One region of the Streptomyces sp. NPDC040405 genome, then DNA from elsewhere that is predicted to be linked to it. Evidence: riboswitches for the same ligand, from Rfam matches in the RefSeq annotation. Region 1 holds a riboswitch; the other holds the start of a gene.

Region 1 (5,217 bases):
CAGGTCCAGCCAGGGAATGCCGACGCCGCCGCCGGGGGCGTGCGGGTTGAGCCACAGGCCGTAGTGGTCGCGGTAGAGGGAGTCGGCGATCCGGCGCGCGTCCACCACTTCATGCGCGCGATTCCAGCCACTTGCGGCCAGCTCCTGGGCGGAGGTCACACACGGTGCGTAACCATGGCCGTCCACGTCCATGTTGCCGTACTGGGCGTCGGGAGCGCCGGGCGCACCGTTCCACAGCAGCATCCAGACCTGGCCCTCGGCGAGGGCGTGCAGCAGCGCCTCGTACGCGTCGTACCGGCCGGGAGCGACCTGCTGCAGCATCCGCTCGACCTGACCGGCAGCCGCCCCCCAATCCGCGCCCGCGCTCACCTGGGTCCGCCCCTCTCTCGGCCTTGCCCGCACCTCACCGGGACGCGCGCCGCCCCGCCTGGTCATCCAACCAGCTTACGGGCCCCCGTGGCCGTCCCCCGAGTGCGTCACAGGTCACGGTCGTAGAACGGCCGTACGCGCTCCAGCATCCACGTGGCCACGGGATCACCCTGCGCGATATCCAGCGCGACGAGCTGAACGGTCCACGGGACCGGCACCGTTCCGAGCGCCCGGCCGAGCGCCTCCACCGCGAGGGCCTGTCCCTCCGGGCCCGGCGCGTCCAGCTGGACACCGACGAAGAGCGCAGGCTGATCGCCCTCGACGCTGGCCAGCGCGCGCCGCGCGGTGCGTACCCCGGGCTCCTTCCCGAACTCGATCCCGGCGGATGCCAGGAAGTCGACCGGCTCCTCCTGCCAGTCCGGCTCGAACAGCCGCACCCGGCCCCCGCGCGCGGGGCCGTCCAGCTCGCTGCGCCCGGCCTTGCACAGCTCCTCGACCGCGGACGGCGGCAGCGGGACGCCGACCGGCCCGTCCGGGTTCACCGCGACGCCGAGCTGCGGCGGCAGCCCGCGGGCGAACTCGACGGCCGGGGCGACGGTGAACGACATATGGCCGCCGACGATCTGCAGGAACTGCTGCTCGGAGCTGAAGACGGGCACGTACGCCTGGCCCTCGATCTCCACGGTGGGCAGGTCGAGGCTGCGACTGTCGGGGCCCCCGCCGTTCGGCAGCGGGATCCAGACATAACTTCGGGCGAGCACCTCGACGATCCGCGCTCCTGCGCCCGGGACCCCGATCGAGGCGGCGAGCACCTCTTCCAGTTCGTTACCGGGGAACGCGGGATAAGCGCCGTCCGGAAACCCTCCGTGAGCGGGGGTTATGCCCTGGTGCTCCGGGATACTCATCTTCGTCCAACCGCCATCTCGTCCGACCTGCACGAGCACCCTAACGGCTGCACGCCGGAACGCCAGGGGTCGCCCGGGCATCTCCACAGCACTTCCCCACGCCGAAGGCGCGCCCCCGGAGGCGCCGTCACGTTCGGTGACTCTCGGATGGCTCATTTCCTACTGGTTCGAGTGCCCGACTCGTCCGTCGCTCGCCGTCACTCGAATCCGTCGCTCGAATCCGTCACTCGAAGGAGATGCCCCGCAGCACGCTCGCGGTCGCCCGGTCGAGCAGCACGGCGGAGGCGCACCCCTCGGGCGGCTCCCCGCCCTCCACGCGCGCGACGAGGCGGTCCATCGCCCGCCGGTGCCGCCCGAAGGCGAAGCCGGAGACTCCCCGGCCGCGGGCGGCCTGGCCCTCCAGGGCGACCGCGGGGTCCACGTCGAGCAGCACCAGATGCAGCCCGCGGCCGGTGCGCCGGGCGTCCCGGGCCAGCCAGCGGCGCACCCAGGGCTGCGAGCCGCAGTCGTGGACGACGACGCTCGCGCCGGAGGCGAGCGCCCGGCGCAGCCCCGCGTAGTGGGCGCAGCGGACCAGCGGCCGGTAGACCGCGTACGGCAGCCAGCGGGGCATGCGTCTGTCCCAGGACTCCCGGGTGTGCTGCGAGTCCACCCGCACCACGGCCTCGCCGCTCGGGTCGGCCCCGGGGACCAGCCGGTTGATCAGCGTCGACTTGCCGCTGCCGGGCAGCCCCGAGGCGATGATCAGGTCACGCGCCGGGTAGCGCAGCTCCGCCCCCACACCGCCGCGCAGGTCGTGCACGGCCGCGCGGCGGTCCGGTCTGACCGTGCCGCCTGAGCGCGTCCCCTCCTGCCGCGCGGGCAGGGTTCCTCGGGTTGTCGCGTATGTTCCCTGCCCGTGCACCGTGATCGTCCTCCAAGGTCGGTCAAGCGGCTCCGTACCCCGAGAGTGTCAAGAAAAGGTAATGCCCATCAAGGAGGCCCCGGCGCGACCCCGCTCACAGAGGGGGGTTCCCTTCCGGAGCGGACGTGCGATGATGGCCGCGCCAACTGCATACCGGCCGCTTGAATCCGCGCGGGAGAGTCCTCGGTCACCGGCATTCGCCGATTTTCCCGGGGCGCCGAAGGAGCAAGCCCTCCCTTGAATCTCTCAGGCCCCGATACCGCACGGATGAGGCAGATCTGAAAAGCGGGCCACGCCGTATGTGGCTCCACCCAAGGTGCAAGCCGGCCAGCCCCGCCCAGCGGGATTGGTCACGGCGAACCTCTCAGGTTCCGATGACAGATGGGGAGGACGCTGTGCCGTCCTTGTCGTCCCATACGGCCCGTCCGTCCCGTCATCGACATGATCATGACCTGTGACCCTGGGAGCTGAACCATGACCGACGCCCCGCCCGTGCCCCGCCATACCGCGCTGGACGCGGTCCACCGCGCGCTCGGCGCCACCATGACCGACTTCGCGGGCTGGGACATGCCGCTGCGTTACGGGAGCGAGCGCGACGAGCACACCGCCGTGCGCACCCGCGCGGGGCTCTTCGACCTCTCCCACATGGGTGAGATCGCTCTCACCGGGCCGCAGGCCGCCGACGCTCTCGACCACGCCCTGGTCGGCCATCTCTCCGCGCTCGCCGTGGGCCGCGCCCGCTACACCATGATCTGCGACAGCGAGGGCGGCATCCTCGACGACCTGATCGTCTACCGGCTCGCCGAGCAGGAGTTCCTGGTCGTGGCCAACGCCTCGAACGCCCAGGTGGTGCTGGACGCGCTGACCGAGCGCGCCACCGGCTTCGACGCGGCCGTACGGGACGACCGCGACGCGTACGCGCTGATCGCCGTCCAGGGGCCGCAGTCCGCCGGGATCCTGAAGGGCCTGACCGACGCCGACCTGGACGGGCTGAAGTACTACGCGGGGCTGCCGGGCACCGTCGCGGGCGTGTCCGCCCTGATCGCCCGCACCGGCTACACCGGCGAGGACGGCTTCGAGCTGTTCGTCGCGCCGGACGACGCCGAGCGGGTCTGGCAGGCGCTGACCGAGGCGGGCGACCCGGTGGGCCTGGTGCCGTGCGGGCTGTCCTGCCGGGACACGCTGCGCCTTGAGGCGGGGATGCCGCTGTACGGGCATGAGCTGAGCACCGACACGACCCCGTTCGACGCGGGGCTCGGCCGGGTGGTGAAGTTCGGCAAGACCGGTGACTTCGTGGGGCGCGGGGCCCTGGAGGCCGCGGCGCGCGAGGCCGAGGCCCGGCCGCCGCGCACCCTGACCGGTCTGGTCGCCGAGGGCCGCCGGGTGCCGCGCGCCGGATACGCCGTGGTCGGCCCGGACGGCGCGGAGATCGGCCGGGTCACCTCGGGCGCCCCCTCCCCGACGCTGGGGAAGCCGATCGCGATGGCGTACGTCGACGCGGAGCACGCCGCGCCCGGCAGCCCGGGAGTATCGGTGGACATCCGCGGTACCCGGGAGCCGTACGAGGTCGTCGCGCTCCCCTTCTATCGCCGCGAGCGCTGAAACCCCCCGTTTTCCCGGGCCGCCCCTGCCGCCTTTGTCGCCTTCTCCCGCCTTCTGGCGACGCGAGCGCCTAAACCTCCCGCGACCCGTGTGTCTCACCACTGAAGACCCGTTTCCCAAGCACTCCCCTCTATCCAGGAGAATCGGACCATGAGCAACCCCCAGCAGCTGCGCTACAGCAAGGAGCACGAGTGGCTGTCGGCCGCCGACCAGGACGGCGTGTCGACGATCGGCATCACCGAATACGCGGCCAACGCGCTCGGCGATGTCGTGTACGTCCAGCTCCCGGATGTCGGCACCACCGTCGCCGCCGGTGAAACCTGCGGTGAGCTGGAGTCCACGAAGTCGGTCAGCGACCTGTACGCGCCGGTCTCCGGCGAGGTCACCGAGATCAACGAGGACGTGGTGAACGACCCGGCGCTGGTGAATTCCGCCCCCTTCGAGGGCGGCTGGCTGTTCAAGGTGAAGGTGACGGACGAGCCGGGCGACCTGCTCTCCGCCGAGGAATACGCCGCCTTCTCCCACAACTGACCCTCCTATTCCGATCGGGACCCCGATGTCGCTTCTGAACAGCTCCCTGCACGAGCTCGACCCTGACGTCGCCGCTGCTGTCGACGCCGAACTCCACCGCCAGCAGTCCACCCTCGAAATGATCGCCTCGGAGAATTTCGCTCCGGCCGCGGTCATGGAGGCCCAGGGCTCGGTCCTGACCAACAAGTACGCCGAGGGCTACCCGGGCCGCCGCTACTACGGCGGCTGTGAGCACGTCGACGTGGTCGAGCAGATCGCCATCGACCGGATCAAGGCGCTCTTCGGCGCCGAGGCGGCCAACGTCCAGCCGCACTCCGGCGCCCAGGCCAACGCCGCCGCGATGTTCGCGCTGCTCCAGCCCGGTGACACCATCCTGGGGCTGAACCTGGCCCACGGCGGCCACCTCACCCACGGCATGAAGCTCAACTTCTCCGGCAAGCTCTACAACGTGGTCCCCTACCACGTGGACGCCGAGACCGGTCTGGTCGACATGGACGAGGTCGAGCGCCTGGCCAAGGAGCACCGCCCCAAGCTGGTCATCGCGGGCTGGTCGGCGTACCCGCGCCAGCTGGACTTCGCCGCCTTCCGCCGGGTCGCGGACGAGGTCGGCGCATACCTGATGGTCGACATGGCCCACTTCGCGGGCCTCGTCGCGGCCGGGCTCCACCCCTCGCCCGTACCGCACGCCCACGTCGTGACCACCACCACCCACAAGACCCTGGGCGGCCCGCGCGGCGGCGTGATCCTGTCCACCGCCGAGCTGGCCAAGAAGATCAACTCCGCGGTCTTCCCCGGCCAGCAGGGCGGCCCGCTGGAGCACGTCATCGCGGCCAAGGCGGTCTCCTTCAAGGTCGCGGCCGGCTCCGAATTCAAGGAGCGCCAGGAGCGCACGGTCGAGGGCGCCAA
Region 2 (5,217 bases), on a different contig from region 1:
ATCTCGCCCGAGGACTTCGGAAGCAGCAGCCAGTAAGCCTGTCTGCCGGACCTCGCTAGCGCATTCGAGTAGCCTTTCCCGGACGAGGGACACGGGAAACCACTCTCAGGGTGATTATCACTCGGCGTGCCGAGTGTGGCGATCGTTGACGCACCCCGGGTGACTGCCTACCTTCAAGAAGGCAGGTCGAGGACGGAGGTCGGCGTGAGAAGCACCGGCGACGGCACGGCAGCCGGCGGTCCGTATGCGCTCCAGGGGAGCGCACCGGCCGATCCGGTATTGAAGGCTCGGGTCGCGGCACAGCCCACGGCACCACGCGAGCCCGCCGCGGGGGGTACGGAGACGGTCGGCTACCGCGGCCCCACCGCGTGCGCCGCCGCGGGCATCACCTACCGCCAGCTGGACTACTGGGCGCGCACCGGCCTGGTGGAGCCGAGCGTTCGGCCCGCGTACGGGTCGGGCAGCCAGCGGCTGTACAGCTTCCGGGACGTGGTCGTCCTCAAGATCGTGAAGCGGCTGCTGGACACCGGCGTGTCCCTGCAGAACATCCGGGCCGCCGTCCAGCACCTGCGCACCCGGGGTCTCGACGATCTGGCCCAGATGACGCTGATGAGCGACGGCGCGACGGTGTACGAGTGCACCTCGCCGGACGAGGTCGTGGACCTCCTCCAGGGCGGCCAGGGTGTCTTCGGGATCGCCGTGGGCGTGGTGTGGCGGGACGTGGAGAGCGCGCTGTCCCAGCTGCACGGCGAGCGGGTCGACACCGGCGAGACCCTGGTGGGGCACAACCCCGCCGACGAACTCGCCCGGCGCCGCAACCGGGCGGGCTGAGAGCGCTCCCTCCGGGCGGTGCCGGTCCGCCCATTGTCAGTGGCGTGCGGCAGCATCGGACCTGTGAGGGGTGCGCCGACGATTCTGCATTTGGACATGGACGCCTTCTACGCTTCGGCGGAGCAGGCGGCCAAGCCCAGCCTGCGCGGAAAACCGGTGATCGTGGGGGGCCTCGGGCCGCGCGGGGTGGTGGCCACGGCGTCGTACGAGGCCCGGGTGTTCGGGGTGCACTCGGCCATGGCGATGGCGCAGGCCCGCAGGCTCTGTCCGAACGCGGCCTACCTCACCCCCCGCTTCTCGCTCTACCGCCAGGTCAGCGACCAGGTCATGGGGCTGCTGCGGGCGCTGTCGCCGCTGGTGGAGCCGCTGAGCCTGGACGAGGCGTTCGTGGACCTGGAGGCGGGTGGCACGGAGGCCCGGGTGGCGGCGGCACGGGCCGTGGGGGAGCGGCTGCGGGCCGAGATCCGCGCCGTGACCGGGCTGACCGGCTCGGTGGGCCTGGCCGGTTCCAAAATGCTCGCCAAGATCGCGTCCGAGCAGGCCAAGCCGGACGGTATGGCGGTCATCGAGCCCGGCACGGAGCGGGAGCTGCTGGATCCGATGCCGGTGCGTACCCTGCCGGGCGTCGGCCCGGCCACCGCGGAGGCGTTGCGCCGCGTCGGCATCCACACCGTCGCCGAGACCCGTGAGGCGGGCGAGGCCGAGCTGGTCCGGCTCCTGGGCCGGGCACATGGGACGTCGCTGTACCTGATGGCCAGCGGGCGGGACGAGCGGCCGGTGGTCGCCGAGCGGGACGCCAAGTCCATATCGGTGGAGGACACCTTCGACGTCGACCTCACCGACCGCACCCGCGTGCAGCTGGAGGTGGCGCGGCTGGCGGACCGCTGTGTGCGGCGGCTGCGGGAGGCGGGCCGCTCGGGGCGCACGGTCGTGATCAAGGTGCGGCGGTACGACTTCTCGACGCTGACCCGTTCGGAGACCCTGCGCGGGCCCACCGACGACCCCGGCGTGGTCAAGGAGGCCGCGGCGCGGCTGATCGACGGGGTGGAAACGACGGCGGGCGTGCGGCTGCTGGGGGTGGGCGTGTCGGGTCTCGCGGACTACACGCAGGAGGATCTGTTCGCCCAGGCCGCGCAGGCGGCGCAGGCGGCGGAGGCCGCCCAGGCCGCCCACGAGGCCCTGGAGGAGCCGGACGGGGCCTCGGGCTCCCAGGCTGCCGAGCCGGAGAGCCCGGGCGCCTCAGAGGCCCCTGAGGGCGCCGGGAGGCCGCGGACCTGGCTGCCGGGGCTCGACGTGCGCCACGCCGAGTACGGGGCGGGCTGGGTACAGGGCAGCGGCGTGGGGCGGGTGACCGTGCGCTTCGAGCTGCCCTGGTCGGCACCGGGCCGGGTGCGCACGTTCGCCGTGGACGACCCGGACCTGAAACCGGGCGACCCGCTCCCCCTGGTACGACCCCCCGAGGACGCCGATACGCCGTGCGGCGCGCAGGGCGGGAGCGAGGGGCTGGGCGCCGCGCCGGGCGGGAGCGAAGCGTCGGGCGGCGCGCCGGGCGGGAGCCAGGGGGTGAGCGGCGCGCCGGGGCGTCAGCGAAGCGTCGGCTAACCTGCCGGGCGGGGGCCAGGAGCGGGGCGGTGCGCCGGGTAAGGGCCGGGCTTCTGCAGACTCGGCGGCGGAGCGGGGTGGGGTCAGCCGGTTACGTCCAGGCCGTAGTGGTGGTACAGCTGCAGCTCCTGCTCCGGGGAGAGGTGGCGGCCGACGCCGAGGTCCGGGGCGTCTTTGATCAGCGCCCGGTCGTACGGGACCCGCAGCGTGTCGCCGACGACCTCGCTCGGTTCGAGCGGTACGAAGACGTCCCGGCTGAACAGGCCCGTGCGTACCGCCGCCCACTCCGGCTCGCCGGTGGCGTCGTCGAGGTAGACCTCGTCCACCGTGCCGATCTTGGCGCCCTCGCGGTCGAGTGCCTTGCGGCCGATCAGGGTCCGCGGGTCGATGTCCGTCTGCACGCTCTCTCCCACAGGTGGCGGTGGTCCAGTGATACCTACCAAAAGCCACATCCCCGTATGCGGCCACTCGAGCATCGTTCTGCCAATCCCCCAGCGACAGACGCGCTGGTACGCTGGCTGTGGCTGCAGACCCCGTGCGGGAGAGTCCTTCGACAATGGTGTCGGGGGCGCCGAAGGAGCAAATCCTCCCCGGAATCTCTCAGGCACACGTACCGTGCGGGCGAGGTCACTCTGGAAAGCAGGGCGGGCCACGGGGAGCACACGCTCCGGAACCCCTCCTCACCGACGGTGAAAGCCGGTCAGGCACCTATGGACCGGTGAAGCTCTCAGGTTGAGATGACAGAGGGGGAGGCCATCCGGGCACCCGCACCGCGGTGCCCCTCGCCGGTCGTAGCAGACCAGGAGGCCCCCGCAGATGACCACCCATCGCATCTCGCTCGCCGATCTGGAGCGCGGTACTCCATTCGAGCAGCGGCATATCGGCCCCGACGCCGGAGCGCAGGCCAAGATGCTCGCCCAGGTCGGCTTCGGTTCCCTCGACGAGCTGACCGCCGCCGCCGTACCCGAGGTCATAAGGAGCGCGGAGGCGCTGCGGTTGCCCCCGGCCCGCAGCGAGGCGGAGGTGCTCGCCGAGCTGCGCGCCCTCGCCGACCGCAACCAGGTGCTGCCGTCCATGATCGGCCTCGGCTACTACGGCACCTTCACCCCGCCGGTGATCCTGCGCAACGTCCTGGAGAACCCCGCCTGGTACACCGCCTACACCCCGTACCAGCCCGAGATCTCCCAGGGGCGGCTGGAGGCGCTGCTCAACTTCCAGACCGTCGTCGCCGATCTGACCGGCCTGGACACCGCCGGTTCCTCGCTGCTGGACGAGGCCACGGCCGCCGCCGAGGCCATGGCGCTGTCGCGCCGCGTCGGCAAGGTCAAGGAGGGCGTCTTCCTGGTCGACGCCGACTGTCTGCCGCAGACCATCGCGGTCATCGAGACCCGCGCCGAGCCGACCGGCGTCGAGGTCGTGGTCGCCGATCTGACCGACGGCATCCCGGACGAGATCGCCGAGCGCGGTGTCTTCGGCGTGCTGCTCCAGTACCCGGGCGCCTCCGGCGCGGTGCGCGATCCGCGCCCGGTCATCGAGCGGGCCCATGAGCTGGGCGCCATCGTCACCGTCGCCGCCGACCTGCTCGCGCTCACCCTGCTCACCTCGCCCGGTGAGCTGGGCGCGGACATCGCGGTCGGCAGCACCCAGCGGTTCGGTGTGCCCATGGGCTTCGGCGGTCCGCACGCCGGGTTCATGGCCGTGCGCGCCGCCCACGCCCGCAGCCTGCCCGGCCGCCTCGTCGGGGTCTCGGTGGACGCCGACGGCGACAAGGCGTACCGGCTGGCGCTGCAGACCCGCGAGCAGCACATCCGCCGCGAGAAGGCCACCAGCAACATCTGCACCGCGCAGGTCCTGCTCGCGGTGATGGCCGGAATGTACGCGGTCTACCACGGCCCGGACGGGCTCGCGGGCATCGCCCGCCGCACCCACCGCTACGCCACCGTCCTCGCCGAGGGGCTGCGGGCGGGCGGCGTCGAGGTGGTGCACGGCGGCTTCTTCGACACCCTCACCGCGCGCGTCCCCGGCAAGGCCGCCGATGTCGTGGCCGCCGCGCGGGAGGCCGGGGTCAACCTCCGGCTGACCGACGCGGACCACGTGGGCATCGCGTGCGACGAGACCACCGGGCGCGCCCAGCTGGCCGCCGTATGGTCCGCCTTCGGTGTCGACGGCGGGGACGGCGGCAGCGCTCCCGGCATCGACGAGCTGGACGCCGCGTCGGCCGACGCCCTGCCCGCGGAGCTGCTGCGCTCGGACGCGTACCTGACCCATCCGGTCTTCCACCAGTACCGCTCCGAGACCGCGATGCTGCGCTACCTGCGGCGGCTGGCCGACCGCGACTACGCCCTGGACCGGGGCATGATCCCGCTCGGCTCCTGCACCATGAAGCTCAACGCGACCACCGAGATGGAGCCGGTCACCTGGCCGGAGTTCGGCGCGCTGCACCCCTTCGCGCCGGTCGAGCAGGCGCAGGGCTATCTGACGCTGATCCGCGAGCTGGAGGAGCGGCTGGCCGATGTCACCGGCTACGACAAGGTCTCCCTCCAGCCGAACGCCGGGTCGCAGGGCGAGCTGTCCGGGCTGCTGGCCGTGCGGGCGTACCACCGGGCCAACGGCGAGCCCCAGCGGACGGTGTGCCTGATCCCGTCCTCGGCGCACGGCACCAACGCGGCCAGCGCCGTCATGGCGGGCATGAAGGTCGTCGTCGTCAAGACCGGCGAGGATGGTGAGGTGGATGCCGCCGACCTGCGCGCCAAGATCGAGCAGTACGGCGACCAGCTGGCCGTC

What was found. Region 1 has a riboswitch for glycine ahead of gcvT (glycine cleavage system aminomethyltransferase GcvT). Riboswitches for the same ligand answer to the same signal wherever they lie in the genome.
Region 2: it holds a riboswitch for glycine, as region 1 does, so the genes downstream of both, gcvP (aminomethyl-transferring glycine dehydrogenase) here and gcvT (glycine cleavage system aminomethyltransferase GcvT) in region 1, are expected to answer to the same signal.

What each region holds. Positions count from the first base shown of each region.
Region 1 is NZ_JBVIVI010000002.1:1,282,355-1,287,571, reverse strand. It holds gene ACZ59A_RS13045 (enhanced serine sensitivity protein SseB C-terminal domain-containing protein) at 1-321, opposite strand, end outside; gene ACZ59A_RS13040 (enhanced serine sensitivity protein SseB) at 477-1,274, opposite strand; gene ACZ59A_RS13035 (AAA family ATPase) at 1,498-2,178, opposite strand; glycine riboswitch at 2,341-2,450, shown strand; gene gcvT (glycine cleavage system aminomethyltransferase GcvT) at 2,653-3,780, shown strand; gene gcvH (glycine cleavage system protein GcvH) at 3,931-4,311, shown strand; gene glyA (serine hydroxymethyltransferase) at 4,337-5,217, shown strand, end outside.
Region 2 is NZ_JBVIVI010000009.1:433,867-439,083, reverse strand. It holds gene ACZ59A_RS33340 (bifunctional nuclease family protein) at 1-36, shown strand, start outside; gene ACZ59A_RS33335 (MerR family transcriptional regulator) at 205-831, shown strand; gene ACZ59A_RS33330 (DNA polymerase IV) at 895-2,433, shown strand; gene ACZ59A_RS33325 (PRC-barrel domain-containing protein) at 2,517-2,834, opposite strand; glycine riboswitch at 2,962-3,059, shown strand; glycine riboswitch at 3,060-3,187, shown strand; gene gcvP (aminomethyl-transferring glycine dehydrogenase) at 3,250-5,217, shown strand, end outside.